Regions from separate parts of the Hafnia paralvei genome, predicted to be linked through region 3. Evidence: predicted binding sites of a transcription regulator. Region 3 holds the regulator's gene; each other region holds the start of a gene.

Region 1 (6,425 bases), 2.0 Mb from region 3:
CGTGTACCTCACTGTTAGCACCGCTTTAGCGCCCTTTCCTACAATAAAATTCATCTATAAAAATCAAGTTAATGAGTGGTCACAGCAGTTTCTTGTCGCATCTAAGTAACTTAAGCTAGTATCGAAAACCAATGGTAATGGATTGCCATTGAAACCTTTTACACCATCACTTTTTGAAGCAGTATTTTCTTTATGCTTTCTGGTTTTTGACAGTTATTGATCATCAAATAAGCCACAAATTATAAATAACTTACTGAATTTATTGTTTACCCTAGCTGATTAGAATTTTTCTAATACACTCCATAATTATAGCGCTCGTCACCGGCTTCATCATTCGTAAAACTACACATAATAAGAAATCAATACATGAGACTGAAAGGATTTCCGCCATTAATTACCCTGCTACTAATATCATCACTGGTATTAACTATTGGTCGTGCTATCACCCTACCTTTTATCACTATCTATATGACCGAGCATTTTCATTTAAAACCTGAAAGCGTTGGATTAATTTTAGGGATCAGTCTCGCCATAGGCATTGTGAGCAGCTTCTATGGTGGATACTTAGTCGATAAATTTAACAAACACCACCTGATGATCCTTAGCATTGCGCTATTCGCCATGACATTCTGCATAATGCCTTGGCTGGGTAACGTGTGGTGGATGGTACCCGTACTTGCCTTGCTACACGCCGCCTATTCTGTTTTTAGCATTGCCATCAAAGCCTGCTTCGCGGAATGGCTTCCGGTAAGCGAACGCATCCGTGGTTTTTCAATGAACTACACGCTGGTCAATGTTGGCTGGGCGGTAGGCCCTGCGCTCGGCGTATTTGCCGCCTCTTATTACCCCATGCTGCCTTTTTTTCTTTCTGGCATGCTGGCTTTTTTCGTGGGTCTTACCCTGTGGCTGCGTCTTGATGGCTATGGCTTGCCGCCCAATAACGGCGATACCGTTTTTACCGAACAACGCTTAAACTTTAGCGCCACATTTAAGATCCTAAGCCACGATCGCCGTCTAATCTTTTTCACCCTCGGTAGCACAATGGGAGCCGTGGTCGCAGGTCAATTCACCGGCTATCTTTCTCAGTATCTGATTACCGTCAGCAACGCACAGTTTGCCTATCAGGTGATCGGCTCCGTCATGACGGTGAACGCCAGCGTAGTGATTTGTCTTCAGTACCTGCTCAGTCGAAATATGAATAATAAAAACCTGCTTCGCTGGCTAACCGCAGGCACACTATTTTTCTGTTTTGGCTTAGTGGGGTTCGCACTGGCCGATCGCTCCATTCCTATGTGGATGGTTGCAATGGCAATTTTCACGCTCGGAGAAGTGATCGTTATCCCCGTCGAATATCTGTTTATCGACTTTATTGCCCCTCCGCATTTAAAAGGGAGCTACTACGGAGTACAAAATCTGGGGAATTTGGGTGGCGCCGTGAACCCAATCCTGTGCGGATTTTTGTTATCTTTCGCCCCACCTACTACGCTTTTCTATGTGCTAGTGGCAGTTTCGCTGCTGGGATTAGGCTTCTTCTGGTACGGCTACCGACTTTCCGGTGCCTCTGTCCAACACATTGAAGGTTGATCCCAGTGCTACGTCTTCGATAGATAAACCTTCATAAATGGCATGATTACGATAACTTGTTTTCATGATGTGATCGGTAGCACATTTCTGAATTTAATTGTATGATGAATGCGTTTTCTTTCTTAGGTATTCACAGATGTCAAAAGCAATTTCAGTTTGCTGGCAGTATTTGAGAGCGTTCATATTAATTTACCTGTGTTTATTCGCCGGTAATGCGATCTCGACGCTGCTGCCAATCACCATCCCCGGCAGCATTATTGGCATGCTGATTTTATTCGCCCTCCTAGCCTCGCAGATTATGCCGGCAAAATGGGTTAAGCCCGGTTGTAACATTTTAATCCGCTACATGGCGCTGCTGTTCGTGCCCATCGGCGTCGGTGTGATGCAGTATTATGACGTAGTCGTCAAGCAGTTCGGTCCTATCGTCGTGTCATGCCTTATCAGCACGTTGGTTATTATGGTTGTCGTCGCCTATAGCTCTCATATGGTCCATCGTGAACGTATCATTGGTGAGACAACAGACGGCTGCGAGGAGGAAAAGTAATGGCTTATATTTGGTGGTCATTGCCGCTAACGCTGTTGGTTTTTTTCGGTGCCCGTCGCATCGCGCAAAAGCTCAACATGCCGTTATTAAATCCTTTGCTAGTTTCAATGGTGATTATTATTCCATTGCTATTAGCATTGAATATTCCCTATGAACATTACTTTGCGGGGAGCTCTACGCTTAATAGCCTGTTGCAACCTGCCGTAGTGGCTTTAGCATTCCCGCTTTATGAACAGATTCACCAGATTCGCGCGCGTTGGAAATCCATTATCACTATCTGTTTTATTGGGAGTGTTACTGCGATGGTTTCCGGCACCGTCATTGCGCTATGGATGGGGGCAACACCACAAATTGCCGCCTCGATATTGCCTAAATCAGTCACTACACCGATTGCGATGGCTGTCGCCCAATCAATTGGTGGCATTCCAGCCATCAGCGCCGTTTGCGTTATTTTCGTTGGTATTGTGGGCGCCGTGTTTGGTCATATGCTATTAAACCTGATGAGAATCAGCACCAAGGCGTCACGTGGGTTAGCCATGGGGACGGCCTCACACGCATTGGGAACCGCACGCTGTGCTGAGATGGATTTTCAGGAAGGCGCATTCAGCTCATTAGCTCTGGTTATCTGCGGGATAATCACTTCGCTGTTAGCCCCCTTTTTATTCCCCATCCTGATTCATCTCTTTAGCTAAAATACAGTTTTCCGCTCTCTCATCGTTTCACATTGCGGTGAGAGTGTGGAAAAAGAAGCAAAAGTCACAAAAACCCTGCGATACATCTCTCATTTTTTATAATCATTACATCCGTTACATCAAAATAGTGATAAAAATCACATAAACAAGCCAATCGCTTGCCTAGAATACTCTCCCGTAACTAACTAAGAGGCTCCCCCATGCACGCACGTTATGACGCGGCATTCAGCCAACTGCCAGCCGCTTTGCAGGCGGCGCTCTCACCCATTCTTAATCACGCCGATTTTCATGCTGTCATTACGGCTTCTCAGGTTGAAACCCTGAAACAAGCGACCGGCATGAACGACAGCGAACTCGCTTTTGCCCTGCTACCTTTAGCCGCGGCCTGCTCATTAGCGCCAATATCTAAATTCTACGTTGGTGCAGTTGCCCGCGGCGTTAGCGGCAACCTGTATTTCGGTGCCAATATGGAGTTTTTGGGCGCCCCTATGCAGCAGACTATTCATGCTGAACAATGCGCAGTCACCCACGCATGGTTACGCGGCGAAAAAGCCTTGGCGTCCATTACCGTCAACTACACGCCTTGCGGCCACTGCCGCCAGTTTATGAACGAGCTAAATACCGGCACTCAGCTAGCGATTCATTTACCGGGTCGCCAGCCAGCGACGCTAGGGCATTACCTGCCAGATGCCTTTGGGCCACGCGATCTGGATATCAAAACGCTGTTGATGGATGAAGAAGATCACAATCTGTCACTGGCCAGCGATGATGTACTGGCCCAAGCTGCGCTGGATGCGGCAAACCGCAGCCATGCGCCATACAGCCAAGCCTATAGCGGCGTGGCGCTGGAAGCAGCAGATGGCAACGTTTACTGCGGTCGCTATGCTGAAAATGCCGCGTTCAACCCAAGCTTGCCTCCGCTTCAGGCGGCACTGATCTTGATGAACGTGTCCGGCAAAGATGTGTTGCAGATCCGTCGTGCTGTATTGGTTGAAACTAAAAGCACGATGTTCTCACAGTGGGATGCCACCCAAGCAACGCTAAACGCGTTAGGTTGTACTCGGGTCGAACACACCCAAATTTAAACCGCTTGCTCGCAGAGCCATTCGGCTCTGCGTCTTTATTTCCCGCGAAATCCTGTAAAAAATTGTTACGTAGTTCTCACTTCTCCAGCTTTATGTCATCTTTTCATAACAACCATTGAACAACTTTATAGTATCTCTTAGGATCGACGGCATGACGTATTATTCTCTCAGATAAATATACCGCCCGACCAATAGACATATAAGAGTGCTACTCATGGAATTGGAATACGAAAGTAAACGCCCGTTATACATCCCCTACGCTGGCCCTATCCTGCTAGAGTTTCCCTTGCTGAACAAAGGCAGTGCGTTTAGTGAAGAAGAACGGAGTAACTTCAACCTGCATGGCCTGTTACCTGAAGCTGTAGAAACTATCGAAGAACAAACCGAACGCGCCTACCGTCAGTACCTCGATTTTAAAACCGATAACGATAAGCACATCTATCTGCGCAATATCCAAGATACCAACGAAACCCTGTTTTATCGCATGCTTGACGCGCATCTGAGTGAAATGATGCCGATCATCTACACCCCAACGGTGGGTGAAGCCTGTGAGCATTTCTCTGACATCTACCGCCGTGCGCGCGGCCTGTTCATCTCTTATCCAAATCGCGATCGCATTGATGACATGCTGCAAAACGCCACTAAACAGAACGTTAAAGTGATCGTTGTGACTGACGGCGAGCGTATTCTCGGCTTGGGTGACCAAGGCATCGGCGGCATGGGGATTCCTATCGGTAAGCTGTCTCTTTATACCGCCTGCGGCGGGATTAGCCCTGCCTACACGCTACCTGTCGTGCTAGATGTCGGAACTAACAATCCACAGCGTCTAAATGACCCCCTGTATATGGGATGGCGTCACCCGCGTATTTCAGGTGATGAGTATTACGCTTTCGTCGATGAGTTCATTCAGGCCGTGAAGCGTCGTTGGCCAAACGTGTTGTTGCAGTTTGAAGATTTCGCTCAGAAAAACGCTACGCCGTTGCTGAATCGCTATCGCGATGAACTATGCTGTTTTAATGATGATATCCAAGGCACCGCCGCCGTAACGCTAGGGAGCTTAATTGCTGCTAGCCGCGCCGCCGGTAGTCAGCTGCGCGATCAAACCATCACCTTCCTCGGCGCAGGCTCTGCAGGCTGTGGGATCGCAGAGCAAATCATCGCTCAGATGAAATCTGAAGGACTTAGCGATGATGAAGCACGTTCACGCGTATTCATGGTAGATCGTTTTGGCCTGTTGACAGATAAACTGCCAAACCTGCTGGAATTCCAAAGCAAGCTGGTGCAAAAAAGCGCCTCACTGGCTGGGTGGAATGTTGAAAGCGACGCGATATCACTGCTGGAAGTGGTGCGCAACGCGAAACCAACGGTTTTGATTGGTGTATCAGGTCAGCCAGGTCTTTTCACCGAAGAGATTATCCGTGAAATGCACAGCCACTGCGCACGCCCAATTGTGATGCCGCTGTCGAACCCAACTTCACGCGTAGAAGCGCGCCCAGAAGATATTATCAACTGGACCGACGGTGCTGCACTGGTTGCGACCGGCAGCCCATTTGGCCCTGTGAGCTATAAAGAGCAACTCTTCCCTATTGCTCAGTGCAATAACTCTTATATCTTCCCAGGTATAGGTCTAGGTGTTCTTGCCTCGGGAGCAAAACGTGTCACCGATGGCATGTTGATGGCAGCAAGCCGAGCCTTGGCTGATTGCTCTCCTCTAGCTCTGGAAGGCAAAGGCGCGCTGCTGCCGGATATCAAAGATATCCAGCAAGTTTCCCGCTCCATTGCTTTCCAAGTTGCTAAAGAAGCACAGCTTCAAGGCGTTGCGGTTCTGACATCAGATGAAGCCTTGCTGCAAGCCATTGAAAGCAATTTCTGGCAACCGCAATACCGCATCTATAAACGCACATCGTTCTAACCTTTCGCGTAAAAGATCGCCAACGAAGTGGGTACAAGCGCAGCATAATTGCTGCGTTTGTACCATTCCGTTCAAAAAATCATCAAGCTAGGAAAATCCTCTTCAGATTGCTTGCGTCGTCTTGGCGGGTAAAGTAGCCTCGTATTTAACAACGACAACGGACGCAGCAGGCATCATCATGTGGAGACGACTGATATACGGTATTTTAACCGTCGCGATACTATTGGCGGTGACTGCTATTGGTCTGGATCGTTGGATTAGTTGGAAAACTGCACCCTATATTTATGAAGAAGTTCAAGATTTACCGCATCGTCAAGTGGGTGTGGTCTTGGGCACTGCAAAGTATGTCAGTACCGGCACTATCAACCAGTACTATCGCTACCGCATTCAAGGGGCGCTAAACGCCTACAACAGTAATAAAGTGAACTACTTATTGCTGAGCGGCGATAACGCGCTGGAAAGCTACAACGAACCCGTTACCATGCGCCGTGACCTGATCACAGCTGGCGTTCCCAGCGGGGATATCGTGTTAGATTATGCCGGATTCAGAACGCTGGACTCGATTGTCCGCACGCGAAAAGTTTTCGATACCAACGATTTCACCATTA
Region 2 (6,425 bases), 1.7 Mb from region 3:
GCTCTGGTTCTTCGGATCTGTTGCAAGCTTTCGGTATCCGTCTCGATATGAGCGCCGAAGATTCTCGTCAGGCGCTAGACGATTTAAACGTCTGCTTCCTGTTTGCACCGCAGTATCACACCGGGTTTCGCCATGCTATGCCGGTGCGTCAGCAGCTCAAGACCCGCACTATTTTTAACGTACTGGGCCCGTTGATTAACCCAGCACGTCCACCCAAAGCCCTGATCGGTGTTTATAGCCCCGAGTTAGTTCTGCCGATTGCGCAGGCATTAAAAGTATTGGGTTATCAAAACGCCGCCGTGGTTCATGGCGGAGGAATGGACGAAGTGGCGATTCATGCCCCTACGCTGGTAGCCGAACTTCATCAGGGCGAAATCGAAAGCTACCAGCTTTCACCGCAGGATTTCGGCTTAGAAAGCTATTCGCTGAATGCGTTACAGGGCGGAACACCAGAAGAAAACCGTGACATTCTGGCGCGCTTATTACAAGGTAAAGGTGATGCAGCGCACGCTGCGGCCGTCGCCGCAAACGTTGCTTTGCTGCTGAAATTGTTTGGTCAGGATAATCTGCGCCATAACGCGCAACTGGCACTGGAAACCATCAGAAGCGGAACAGCATTTGAGCGAGTCACCGCACTGGCAGCACGAGGCTGAGTATGTTGCAAGGAAATCTGTCACCACAACGTTCATTACAAGAACAAGAAACCGTATTAAATCGCATCGTTCGCGACAAAGCCGTATGGGTTGAAGCCCGTCAGTCTCAACAGCCGCTTGAAAGCTTCCAAGCTAGCATTGTCCCTTCATCGCGTTCGTTTTATGACGCGCTGTCTGGCAACAGAACCGCCTTTATTCTGGAATGCAAAAAGGCATCACCCTCTAAAGGTGTGATCCGCGAAAACTTTAACCCGGTAGAAATCGCCACGCTGTATCGCGATTTTGCCTCAGCGATTTCCGTATTGACCGACGAAAAATATTTTCAGGGTGATTTCGATTATTTGCGTCAGGTCAGTGCCACCGTGCATCAACCGGTATTGTGCAAAGATTTTGTAATTTCTGCGTACCAAATTTATCTGGCCCGCTTCTATCAGGCCGATGCCATTTTGCTGATGCTCTCCGTTCTCGATGACGAGCAGTATCTGCATTTAGCCGCCATCGCCCACAGTCTCCAAATGGGCGTATTGACTGAAGCCAGTAACGAAGAAGAACTCGAGCGCGCCATTGCATTAAAGGCCAAAGTTGTTGGCATCAATAACCGAGACTTACGCGATCTGTCGATTGACCTCAATCGTACGCGTCAGATGGCGCCACGGTTGCCGCAAGGTGTCACCGTGATCAGCGAATCAGGTATTCATACCTACAGCCAGATTCGTGAGTTAAGCCATTTTGCCAACGGCTTCCTGATCGGTAGTGCATTGATGTCCGAACCTGATTTAAGTCTGGCGCTGCGCCGTGTGCTGCTGGGTGACAACAAAGTATGTGGTTTGACGCGTGCAGAAGATGCCGCCTCTGCTTATAGCGCGGGTGCCGTCTACGGCGGTTTGATTTTCGTCGGCAGTTCACCGCGCTACGTGGATATTTCCCAAGCACGAGAAGTGATTGCTGCAGCGCCGCTAAAATACGTCGGTGTATTCCGTAACGCCAAGCTGGAAACGGTACGTTTGACCGTGGAGCGTTTGGGACTCTATGCGGTTCAACTGCATGGCGATGAATCACAGGAATATATTCGCGAATTGCGACAGCTGTTGCCAATTAACTGCCAGATCTGGAAAGCCATGAGCATTAACGATGCTATTCCGGCACGCAATTTACTCCATGTCGATCGCTATGTTTTCGATAACGGTAACGGCGGCACTGGACAGGCTTTTGATTGGAATCTACTGCAAGGAAAAACGCTGGATAACGTCATGCTTGCCGGTGGGCTCAACGCCAGTAACTGCGTTATGGCTGCCAAGCTGGGTAGCGCTGGGCTGGATTTCAACTCTGGTGTGGAATCCGCGCCGGGGCAAAAAGATCGGCAAAAGCTGGAGGCGGTATTTCAAACGCTGCGAGCTTACTAGTTCACGCTAGCAAAAGAACTCATCAATAAAGAAAAGCGACAGGCCTACTTTAGCCTGAAATTGCCAAATACGAAGAATGGACAGGACGGGAAAAACAATGACTTTATTAAACCCCTATTTCGGTGAATTTGGTGGAATGTACGTTCCCCAAATATTAATGCCCGCATTAAATCAGTTGGAAGAAGCTTTTGTTAGCGCCCAGAAAGATCCTGAGTTTCAAGCTCAGTTCATCGATCTGCTAAAAAACTATGCGGGACGCCCTACCGCGCTCACGCTGTGCCGTAACTTAACCAAAGGCACTAAAGCCAAGCTATACCTGAAACGCGAAGATTTGCTGCACGGCGGCGCGCATAAAACCAATCAGGTATTAGGGCAGGCGCTGCTGGCCAAGCGAATGGGTAAAACCGAAATTATCGCCGAAACCGGGGCTGGGCAGCACGGCGTTGCCACCGCTCTGGCCTGTGCGTTGCTGGGACTGAAATGCCGCGTCTATATGGGTGCGAAAGACGTTGAACGTCAGTCGCCTAACGTGTTCCGTATGCGCCTGATGGGGGCGGAAGTTATTCCGGTACACAGTGGCTCAGCCACGCTAAAAGATGCGTGTAATGAGGCGCTACGCGACTGGTCTGGCAGTTACGACAAAGCGCACTATTTGCTGGGCACCGCAGCGGGTCCACACCCTTACCCAACTATTGTGCGTGAATTCCAACGCATGATTGGCGAAGAAACCAAAGAGCAGATCCTTGGTTTTGAAGGCCGTCTACCGGATGCCGTTTTGGCCTGCGTCGGCGGCGGATCTAACGCCATCGGCATGTTTGCTGACTTTATCGTCGAAGAGTCGGTACGCCTGATCGGCGTCGAACCTGGCGGTTTAGGTATCGAGACGGGACAGCACGGCGCACCGTTGAAACATGGCAAAGTGGGCATCTACTTTGGTATGAAATCACCAATGATGCAGACTGAGGAAGGCCAAATTGAAGAGTCTTACTCTGTCTCTGCGGGTCTGGACTTCCCCTCCGTCGGTCCACAACATGCCTATTTGAACAGCATCGGTCGTGCTGATTACGTATCAATCACCGATGATGAGGCGCTGGAAGCGTTCAAACGTCTGTCGCGCGAGGAAGGGATCATTCCAGCGCTGGAGTCTTCACATGCTCTCGCCCACGCGCTGAAAATGATTGAGCAAGATCCCGATAAAGAACAATTGCTGGTGGTGAACCTGTCAGGCCGCGGCGATAAAGACATTTTTACCGTTAACGATATTTTGAAAGCGCGGGGAGAAATCTGATGGAACGCTATCAACAACTGTTTGCCGAATTAAAAGAACGCAAAGAAGGGGCTTTCGTGCCTTTTGTGACCTTAGGCGATCCCACTCCGGCGCTTTCTTTAGAGATTATTAATACCTTAATTGACGCGGGTGCCGATGCGTTAGAGCTGGGTATTCCCTTCTCCGATCCACTCGCCGACGGCCCCACTATTCAAGACGCTACGCTGCGCGCTTTTGCCGCGGGCGTCACTCCGACCGTATGCTTTGAAATGTTGGCCGAGATCCGCAAAAAACATCCCCACATTCCAATCGGTCTGCTGATGTATGCCAACTTGGTGTTCCACAATGGCATTGACGAGTTTTATCAGCGCTGTGCCGAAGTTGGGGTCGATTCTGTATTGGTTGCCGACGTTCCGCTGGAAGAGTCAACGCCGTTCCGTCAGGCTGCACTGCGCCACGGTATCGCGCCGATCTTTATCTGCCCGCCTAACGCCGACGATGCGCTGCTGCAAGGCATCTCAGCGCAGGGGCGCGGCTATACCTACCTGCTCTCACGTGCTGGTGTTACCGGTGCTGAAACCCGCGCACAGCTGCCGTTGCATCATTTGGTGGCACGCTTGGGTGAATTGAGCGCTCCTCCTGCGTTACAAGGCTTTGGTATTTCTGAGCCGTCGCAGGTGAAAGAAGCGCTGGATGCTGGCGCCGCAGGTGCAATTTCAGGTTCGGCCATTGTTAAAATCATTGAGACAAACCATCACCATCCTGACGTTATGCTCAAAAAACTGCACGACTTTGTCAGCGGAATGAAAGCGGCTACGCGCCGCTAAGATAAATGTAAGCTCAACAACCGTGCTGTATTCGTACCGCACGGTTTTTTTATATTAGTGAAGCTTACATATTGATAACCCTATTTTTTAAAAATGGATTATAGTGATTACGGATGGTTCAACGAATAATCATTAGATTACGTTTTGAATTGCCATACCAACAATAAACTGCAAGGAGAGACATTGATGAAATGGGTTAAAGCGATTACCACTTTTTGCGCAGCGGCGATTTTTTCTGTTGCGTTGGCGGGTTGCGCACCAACAGCGAAACAGGAAGGAACCGGCGGTTATATCGACGATACCGTCATAACAACCAAAGTTAAATCTGCGCTGCTGGCTGAAAAATCTCTCAAATCCACCGAGATCAGCGTTGAAACCTTTAAAGGCCGCGTTCAGCTCAGCGGTTTCGTGACGTCTTCTGCTGATGCTAACCGTGCCGTCGCCGTGGCTAAAACGGTGAAAGGTGTACGTACGGTAGAAAATGATATGCGGATTAAATAATTCGCTCTGACGATCAAAAAAGGCGCTAAAGCGCCTTTTTTATTGTCTGTAACTTTTGTCTGTAACGTTACTTTAAAACTACAGGGTCTGTAACACTGGCCGTTCTTACTGTTCCTGCTACACGTCTCTATTTAGAAACGGTAACCCACGGCAAACATGAATACAAACGGGTCTACGTGTGTATCAATGTTTTGTTTTTGGTTGTTGCTATCTCTGAACTTAATGGTGGTATCGATATCCATGTACCACAATGAGGCGTTGATCATCCAATCTTTATCAACCATGTAGTCCAGACCAACCTGACCCGCTGCACCCCATGAGTTGTCTACGCTCAAATCGTGCAAGCCTAAGCTTTTTCCGGTGTTATTGAACTTCGCATCATAGAAATTCGTGTAGTTAATACCCACACCCACATACGGACGCAGCTTGTCTTCAGCCTTACCAAAGTACCACTGAGCCATCAGCGTCGGTGGCAACTGACGAGAGGAAGCAATATCCCCCGTCGCCTGCAAGCCCACTTTATGCTGGAACGGCGTCGCACCTAACAGTTCAACCCCAATGTTATCGGTGATCAGATAGCTGAAAGTCAGACCAAGCTGGGTATCGTTATCGATCTTGAACCCACCCAGTCCCATCACGTTTTCACTGCTTTCCGTTGGACGTACGGTTGCGGTACCGGCACGGACAATAAAGTCACCAGCCTGATGAGCCATAGCAAAAGACGGTGCCAGCGTAGCTGCCACACATAGCGCAAGTGTTAGTTTTTTCATCATCCCTTCCCTTTATATGGTTATCACTGCGTGCAGGAATATACCCAAAAAGGATGATTCATGATTTAACACAGATCACATGAATGACATTGTTTTTGACAAAATGACATAAAATAAACATGCATTAAATATATGATTTTAATGAAATTGATTTAGATCAATTTTAACCAAATATCAACATTCATCACGCATCAAACCGAAGGGTGTTGACCTAAGATTAACCTCAGAGTAATTTTTTTATTCCGATTGTTTTGGTTCGAAGCCATAAGGAGTGGTGGGAAATCAAGATGAGTAACACTTCAACTATTTCAACGCTGATACAACCTAATCCATGTATATCCTGCGGCGCATGCTGCGGCTATTTCCGTGTTTCATTTTACTGGGCCGAGGCAGATGATGCCGGTGGCTGCGTGCCCGCATCACTCACTGAGCAGGTGAATCCGTATCTTCGCTGTATGCAGGGAACCAACAGTAAAAAACCACGCTGTGTGAACCTGCGCGGTGAAATCGGCCAGCAAGTCATGTGTGCCATGTATGAAAACAGGCCGTCGCCTTGCCGTGAATTTGAGCAGTCATGGGAATATGGTGAACGCAATGAAGCCTGCGATCGTGCTCGGGCAGCCTATGGGTTGCCTCCCCTTGCCCCCAACAACGTAGAAGAAATCGCCAGTAGCATCGCAACGGGGTGCCACTTACCCGGTTAACAAGGTACAATCGGCGCACATTCATTATATTGATATGCCCTAATACCGTGAAGCAGTGACGTTGTCCGATACTGCTTCACGCCAACGGGGATCGTTGCCACTGCCAAGGAGCGCCTGCATGCCAATCACGGCCCGTACACTGTACCGTGACACCTTCAACTTTTTCCGCCATCAGCTAAGCACGCTGTGCTTGTTAGCGCTGTTAACCGCGTTTATTTCGGTGATATTAAATCAAGCGTTTACTCCAGGTGCCGATGACCTGAGTATTCTGGCTGGTGCTGATGGTACTCTGTCCTCGGG
Region 3 (6,425 bases):
GAGCGGGGAGGAGATGCAGCGTGACATTTTGATTCTTGGCAATGGTAAGCGGAGCGCTCATGGTCAGTCCTTAAATAAAGAGGCGGAATCTAACTTCCAAGTTCAAAGTATAAGCACGCTGTATCTTAGTCTCAACTTTAGCGTCGTTGCCAAACGTGGGATTCGGAGAAAACCCAAGAGAAAATACGGTTGCCATTGTTTGATTTATTATGCATATTTTATGATTATATTTTCACTCCCTGCGAGTGAGATTTTCTGGCAATGTAAAAAGGATGGTTGCGTAATGGCGAAGCAACAGGCAGTCGCAAGAGACACATTTGAAAAGGTAATGTTGCCTATCTATGCACCGGCAGATTTTGTTCCTGTGCGCGGAATGGGAAGCCGAGTATGGGATCAACAGGGGCGAGAGTATGTGGATTTTGCGGGAGGTATTGCTGTAACGGCGCTAGGGCACTGTCATCCGGCATTGGTGGCAGCTTTACATGAGCAGGGCGAAAAGCTGTGGCATGTTAGCAATGTTTTCACCAACGAACCCGCGCTGCGTTTGGCACAGAAGCTGATTGATGCCACTTTTGCGGAGCGTGTTTTCTTTGCCAACTCCGGTGCGGAGGCAAACGAAGCGGCGTTTAAACTGGCACGTTACTACGCATCGAGCAAAATCAGTCCATACAAATCCAAGATTATTGCGTTCCACCACGCATTTCATGGCCGCACGTTGTTTACCGTTTCTGTCGGCGGGCAGCCTAAATATTCTGACGGTTTTGGCCCGAAACCTGCGGATATTGTTCATGTACCTTTCAACGATCTCGACGCGGTAAAAGCCGTTATCGACGACCATACCTGTGCCGTGGTTTTAGAACCGGTTCAGGGTGAAGGTGGGGTAATGCCTGCGACTGAAAGCTTCCTTAAAGGTGTACGCGAGCTGTGCGATCGCCATCAGGCGCTGTTGGTATTTGATGAAGTGCAAAGCGGAATGGGGCGTACCGGTAAGCTGTTTACTTATATGCATTATGGCGTGACGCCGGATATTCTGACTACCGCTAAAGCTTTGGGCGGCGGTTTCCCGATTAGCGCCATGTTGACGACGAATGAAATTGCCAGCGCGATGCATGTGGGAACACATGGTACTACGTATGGCGGCAACCCACTGGCCTGCGCGGTAGCAGAAGCAGCGCTGGACGTGATTAATACTCCAGAGGTTATGGCGGGTATTGAAGAACGTCACTCGCTGTTTGTCGAGGCGTTGGCGAACATAAATGCTAAGTACAACGTCTTTACGCAGGTACGTGGTATGGGGCTGCTACTGGGCGCAGAACTGAGCCCTGAATACCATGGTAAAGCGCGCGATATTCTGCACGCCGCCGCCGCTGAAGGCCTCATGTTGTTAAATGCGGGTCCTGATATTTTGCGCTTTGCTCCATCGCTCGTTGTGGAGTTTGCGGATATCCATGAAGGTATGATGCGATTAGAAAAAGCGATCGGGGCGGTGATAGCTAAAAAATCGTAATGCCTGGCTGTGCGAATGGCAGTATAAGTCATTTAATTCATGGGGTAATTGATTGTTTATTTGGCGTCTTTCACTGATTGAGACAAACGCTTTACCGCTGCCGTCATATCATTGCAGTTGGATTCATACCCATAGTTTGGAATGGATTTAAGTCCATCAATATATTTTTGTTGAGTTGCGCTGCTGCTGGATTGGATCGCCACTGTAGAGGTGGTGGCTAATTCAGCAATCATGTAGGAGTAGCAAAGGTTAGAACTTAACCCTTGCGAAAATGTGCCAATGAAATACGCGAGTGGCATGACTGAAATGACGGCAAGCGTAGTGAATGCGATATGTATGAGCGGGTATTTTCTGAATAGCAGAAGAGAAATAATAAGTATTATTTGAAATGATATTAGCAGTAAAAATTGTATGTTCATCAATAGTTTGGCGTTTATCTTGGCATGAAGAAGAATATACGCCATTTCTTGAAAGACACGGGAGAAATTTAATCCCTTAATCGACGGCTCATCCAAATCCCATGATGTGGTCGTTGCCGCCAGGCTATCGATGAAATGGTATGCATGGCGCGCAGGTGCGCAATGATTCGGCGTAGATGGACTTCAATCTGGGTTACGGGCATTCCACTGGTTTCCTGCTCATCAGACTGGAAGACGGCGGCGTTATTGCTCAAGGTTGGTCCATCGTGTTCTAAGCGTTGCTGACAGAGCTGCAAGGCGATTTCACAGCGCTGCAAATAATCTTGCGCTAGGTTTTCAGTCAACATGTAGTGATCTCGGGCGAGGATTGTCATTGCGTTAAGATGCTCCACGATAAACTGGCTGTGAGTGATCCACAGACGCATGTCGGTCAGATATCTGGAATCAAACCCCGGCTCCTGCATCGCCTGATTTAGCGAGGTGAATACGGCATTATGTGCCTGATTGACCTTCATGCGGGCATAGGCTAAATCGGTTGCTTTCGGTTCAGGAGAGAGCAGTAGGCGAAGCTCATCTTGATATGCCTCTAGTGCCTGATGAGCATTTTTGCGCAGTAGACCACTTTGCCATTGTGGCCATAGCCAGATGGTACTTGCGAAGGCGAGAATACAGCCGAGTACGGTATCAATCAGTCTTGGAACCAAGAAATGGAGCCCATTGAGCTGTAAAAGCTGTAGGGTATAAACGGCAGTTACGGTGAAACCAATCACCGCCAGCCCGTAGTTTTTACGTAGTACCAAATAGGCTGCAATGGTGATCACCAGCATACAGGCCAAGGTGGCATTTAGCGGTAGGTCTAACTGTAGTAATCCCGCAGCAATAATCAGTCCAGCAAAGGTTCCTAGCGCACGGTGCTGGATCCTCACCCGCGTTGCATTATAGCCATTTTGAATGACCAGCATGGTCGTGAGCAAAACCCAGTAGGGTTTTGGCAGATGGAATAACATCCCCAAACTGCTGCCCGCAGCGAGAGTAATGCCTAAACGCGCTGCATTACGTAGCGCTACGGATTTAAATGAGAGATAGGCGCGTAATGCAGGCCAAAAAGGAAGGCGTTGCTGTGTAGACATCAGATTGCGCTGATAGAGAGGACGCTGACGAACTAGCAATCGAGCTACACGGCTAAAATGGTAATAGCAAAACTTTCCAACGGGGTTATCTGGGTGCTGATTAGCCAGCTTTTCCAGCGCGGCTAGCTCGTTATCCATCGAAAAATGTTTGGGGTAGCGGTGATACAGAATATCGCCAGCCACCGTTCTGAGCCTCTCTGATATGACTTGAGCGTTGCGGCGCAAAATAGCTTCAGCCTGACTTTTGGCGACTAGGCTTTGCACTTCATCGGGCTGAGATAAGCTAACGGTAATATGTTCTTGAAGATCCAATGCAACTTGAAAATAGCGCAGTAGACGTTTGTACTCAGGATTATGCACCAGAGATAACATGTGCATTTGTTGGTAGAGCTGGGTAATTAAGTCCATCACTTTTTGCTGGCGCTGTAGCAGCGGCGGCAAGGCCGTTTCTGGATCGATATGCTGAGTTAGCAAGCTATATTTGGCGTCCATATAGTCGCCTAGCTGCGTGTAGAGCTGGCTGAGATTTTCTCGGATCGGCTGCCCTTTCCATAAGAGAAACCAGAACCAAGTAAAAGCGCCATACCAGATGGTGCCAACAATATACAGCAGTGGCCCGTGCCAGATGGGAACTGTTCCAGCCATACTTAGCGTAAATATCGAAGCGACGAGTGCTGCGGGAAGAAGCCTAGCGTGTAGGGGGCTGATCTCACCGTTAACACCGAGCAGTAACGCAAGCCCAAGCATGATAAGCGGCAGCGGAATTTGCCATAGCAGGCATTGTTGTAACAAGAAACTGGAAAACGCGAATAGGCTGCCGCCAACGATTAATCGTTTGATGAAGCGCTTATGAGGAGTATCGAGCCCTGCAATGTTGCAGCAGGCTGGTACCAAAGAAAACATTAGACCAAGCTGTAGATTGCCGGTCAGTAGGCCAAATAAAACAGGGAGGCACAGCACCAGCGTTTGACGCAGTGCATAGTTGACTTCCGGGTGGTAGATAAACCGCCGCCACATAATGAAAGAAACCCGTGCAGCGATGCTACACGGGCATCATTTATCAGCGAGTGCCGTAAACGACGATGGTTTTTCCGTGCGCGGAGATCAGATTTTGATCTTCCAGCATCTTCAGAATGCGACCAACGGTTTCACGGGAGCAGCCAACGATCTGGCCGATTTCCTGACGAGTAATCTTGATCTGCATACCATCTGGATGAGTCATGGCATCTGGCTGTTTTGCCAGATTCAGCAGCGTCTGTGCAATACGGCCAGTCACGTCTAAGAACGCAAGGTTGCCCACCTTTTCAGAGGTAACCTGTAAGCGGCTAGCCATCTGAGCAGAAAGGCGCATCAGAATATCTGGGTTAACCTGAATCAGTTGGCGGAATTTCTTGTAAGAAATTTCAGCAACTTCACAGGCTGTTTTTGCACGAACCCAAGCGCTACGTTCTTGTCCTTCCTCAAATAAGCCCAGTTCACCAATGAAGTCGCCCTGATTAAGATAGGAAAGGATCATTTCTTTACCTTCTTCATCTTTAATCAATACTGCAACGGATCCCTTAACGATGTAGTACAGGGTTTCCGCCTTCTCGCCTTGGTGGATCAGGGTACTTTTGGACGGATACTTGTGGATATGGCAATGAGACAAGAACCATTCAAGAGTCGGGTCTGTTTGCGGTTTGCCGAGAACCATTCGCTATTATCCTCTGTTGTTATCGCGGCCCTAATATCGGGATACTGATCCAGACAGTGTGCTTATTGTGGCACGGGGCTTTGCTTATTAACTTGTTATAGCACTGCATAATCGAGATATAGAGTAATAGGCTAAGGTAATTGTTTCCTAGAGTTATTGATCTATACCCGTTTCAATCCATAAAGATCCATTTCGGCATAGTTTGTAGCACAGCTTTGTTCAGGTGTCTCGTGTTGTCTCGCTTCAGCATCAGAAGTGAGGCCTCGGATTGCCTGTTTTTTACAGAAAGCGTAGTCTGATGACAGAATTTAACCAAAGGGGCGATAAACATGCAGGCACGAGTGAAATGGGTTGAAGGAATGACTTTTCTGGGCGAATCGGCTTCAGGACATCAGATTCTTATGGACGGAAACGCTGGTGATAAAGCGCCAAGCCCAATGGAAATGGTATTGATGTCAGCAGGGGGGTGCAGTGCCATTGACGTAGTTTCCATTTTACAGAAAGGACGATTGGACGTGCGCGATTGTGAAGTCAAATTGACGTCTGAACGTCGCGAGGAAGCTCCGCGCTTGTTTACCCATATCAATCTGCATTTTATTGTCACGGGCAAAGGCCTTACGGATAAAGCCGTTGAGCGCGCCGTTGCGCTTTCTGCGGAAAAATACTGCTCTGTTGCGTTGATGTTGGGTCAAGCCGTTAACATTACCCATAGTTTTGAAACTATCGTGGTGGAGTAATTTGATTCACTTCATCAGGCACCGGTGGTTTTGTGCCAAGGTGCCTGATATTGCGTAACACGTTGTTATTCGATTTTCTTCCCTTCGATAAGCCGTTGCACCAACGGCGTCATGATCAGTTCCATTGCTAACCCCATTTTCCCTCCCGGAACCACCAACGTATTAATATGCGAGATAAACGATCCTTGCAGCATCGCGAGTAGATAGGGGAAATCAATATTGTCTAACCCTTGAAAATGGATCACCACGAAACTTTCATCTGACGAAGGGATCGCTTTAGCGGCAAAAGGATTAGAGGTATCAACCGTTGGTACGCGCTGGAAGTTGATATGCGTGCGGGAAAACTGGGGGGTAATGTAGCCGATGTAATCTTCCATAGAGCGAACAACGGAATCCATCACGGCTTCGCGTGAATGGCCGCGCTCACCGGTATCGCGCACCAGTTTTTGAATCCACTCAAGGTTAACGATGGGCACTACGCCGACCAGTAAATCGACATGCTGAGCCACATTGTGTTGCTGCGTGACGACTCCGCCGTGTAATCCCTCATAGAATAAAACATCTGTCGGCTCTGGCAACGGTTCCCACGGCGTGAATGTGCCGGGAACCTGATTGTAGGGAACGGCTTCATCGTAGGTATGCAGATATTTACGCGAGCGCCCACGACCATGCTGACCATATTCGATAAAGCTTTGTTCGAGAAAAGAGAAGTCATTGGCCTCGGGGCCGAAATAGCTGATATGACGCCCTTGCTCGCGGGCTTTTCGGATTGCAGCGTCCATTTCTGGGCGGGTATACCGGTGGAAACTATCGCCTTCCAACTCAGCGGCTTTCAGATGGAACTGTTGAAAGATCTTGCGGAAGGCTACGCTGGTGGTGGTAGTGCCGGCTCCACTGGAGCCGGTCACGGCAATGATCGGGTGTTTCGCTGACATAATT

What was found. Region 3 encodes CRP, which controls carbon source genes, mostly activating them, when cyclic AMP is high. Its sites were predicted from a motif close to ATGTGANNNNNNTCACAT; they were not measured.
Region 1: a site for CRP is predicted at 1,652-1,669, ahead of K9N75_RS07675 (CidA/LrgA family protein). Genes of this name have one in related genera too.
Region 2: a site for CRP is predicted at 5,567-5,584, ahead of ompW (outer membrane protein OmpW). Genes of this name have one in related genera too.

Annotation. Positions count from the first base shown of each region.
Region 1 covers NZ_CP083737.1:1,622,693-1,629,117, reverse strand. The annotation lists gene K9N75_RS07680 (MFS transporter) at 373-1,584, shown strand; gene K9N75_RS07675 (CidA/LrgA family protein) at 1,721-2,128, shown strand; gene K9N75_RS07670 (CidB/LrgB family autolysis modulator) at 2,128-2,820, shown strand; gene cdd (cytidine deaminase) at 3,021-3,905, shown strand; gene K9N75_RS07660 (NAD-dependent malic enzyme) at 4,120-5,817, shown strand; gene sanA (outer membrane permeability protein SanA) at 5,996-6,425, shown strand, end outside.
Region 2 covers NZ_CP083737.1:2,648,823-2,655,247, forward strand. The annotation lists partial or broken gene trpD (anthranilate phosphoribosyltransferase) at 1-653, shown strand, start outside; gene trpCF (bifunctional indole-3-glycerol-phosphate synthase TrpC/phosphoribosylanthranilate isomerase TrpF) at 656-2,056, shown strand; gene trpB (tryptophan synthase subunit beta) at 2,154-3,344, shown strand; gene trpA (tryptophan synthase subunit alpha) at 3,344-4,150, shown strand; gene K9N75_RS12575 (BON domain-containing protein) at 4,337-4,651, shown strand; gene ompW (outer membrane protein OmpW) at 4,783-5,421, opposite strand; gene K9N75_RS12585 (YkgJ family cysteine cluster protein) at 5,709-6,125, shown strand; gene K9N75_RS12590 (YciC family protein) at 6,244-6,425, shown strand, end outside.
Region 3 covers NZ_CP083737.1:4,350,548-4,356,972, reverse strand. The annotation lists gene K9N75_RS20225 (helicase HerA-like C-terminal domain-containing protein) at 1-61, opposite strand, end outside; gene argD (bifunctional acetylornithine/succinyldiaminopimelate transaminase) at 284-1,507, shown strand; gene K9N75_RS20215 (hypothetical protein) at 1,564-1,971, opposite strand; gene K9N75_RS20210 (YccS/YhfK family putative transporter) at 1,995-4,073, opposite strand; gene crp (cAMP-activated global transcriptional regulator CRP) at 4,117-4,749, opposite strand; gene K9N75_RS20200 (OsmC family protein) at 5,079-5,486, shown strand; gene K9N75_RS20195 (phosphoribulokinase) at 5,552-6,421, opposite strand.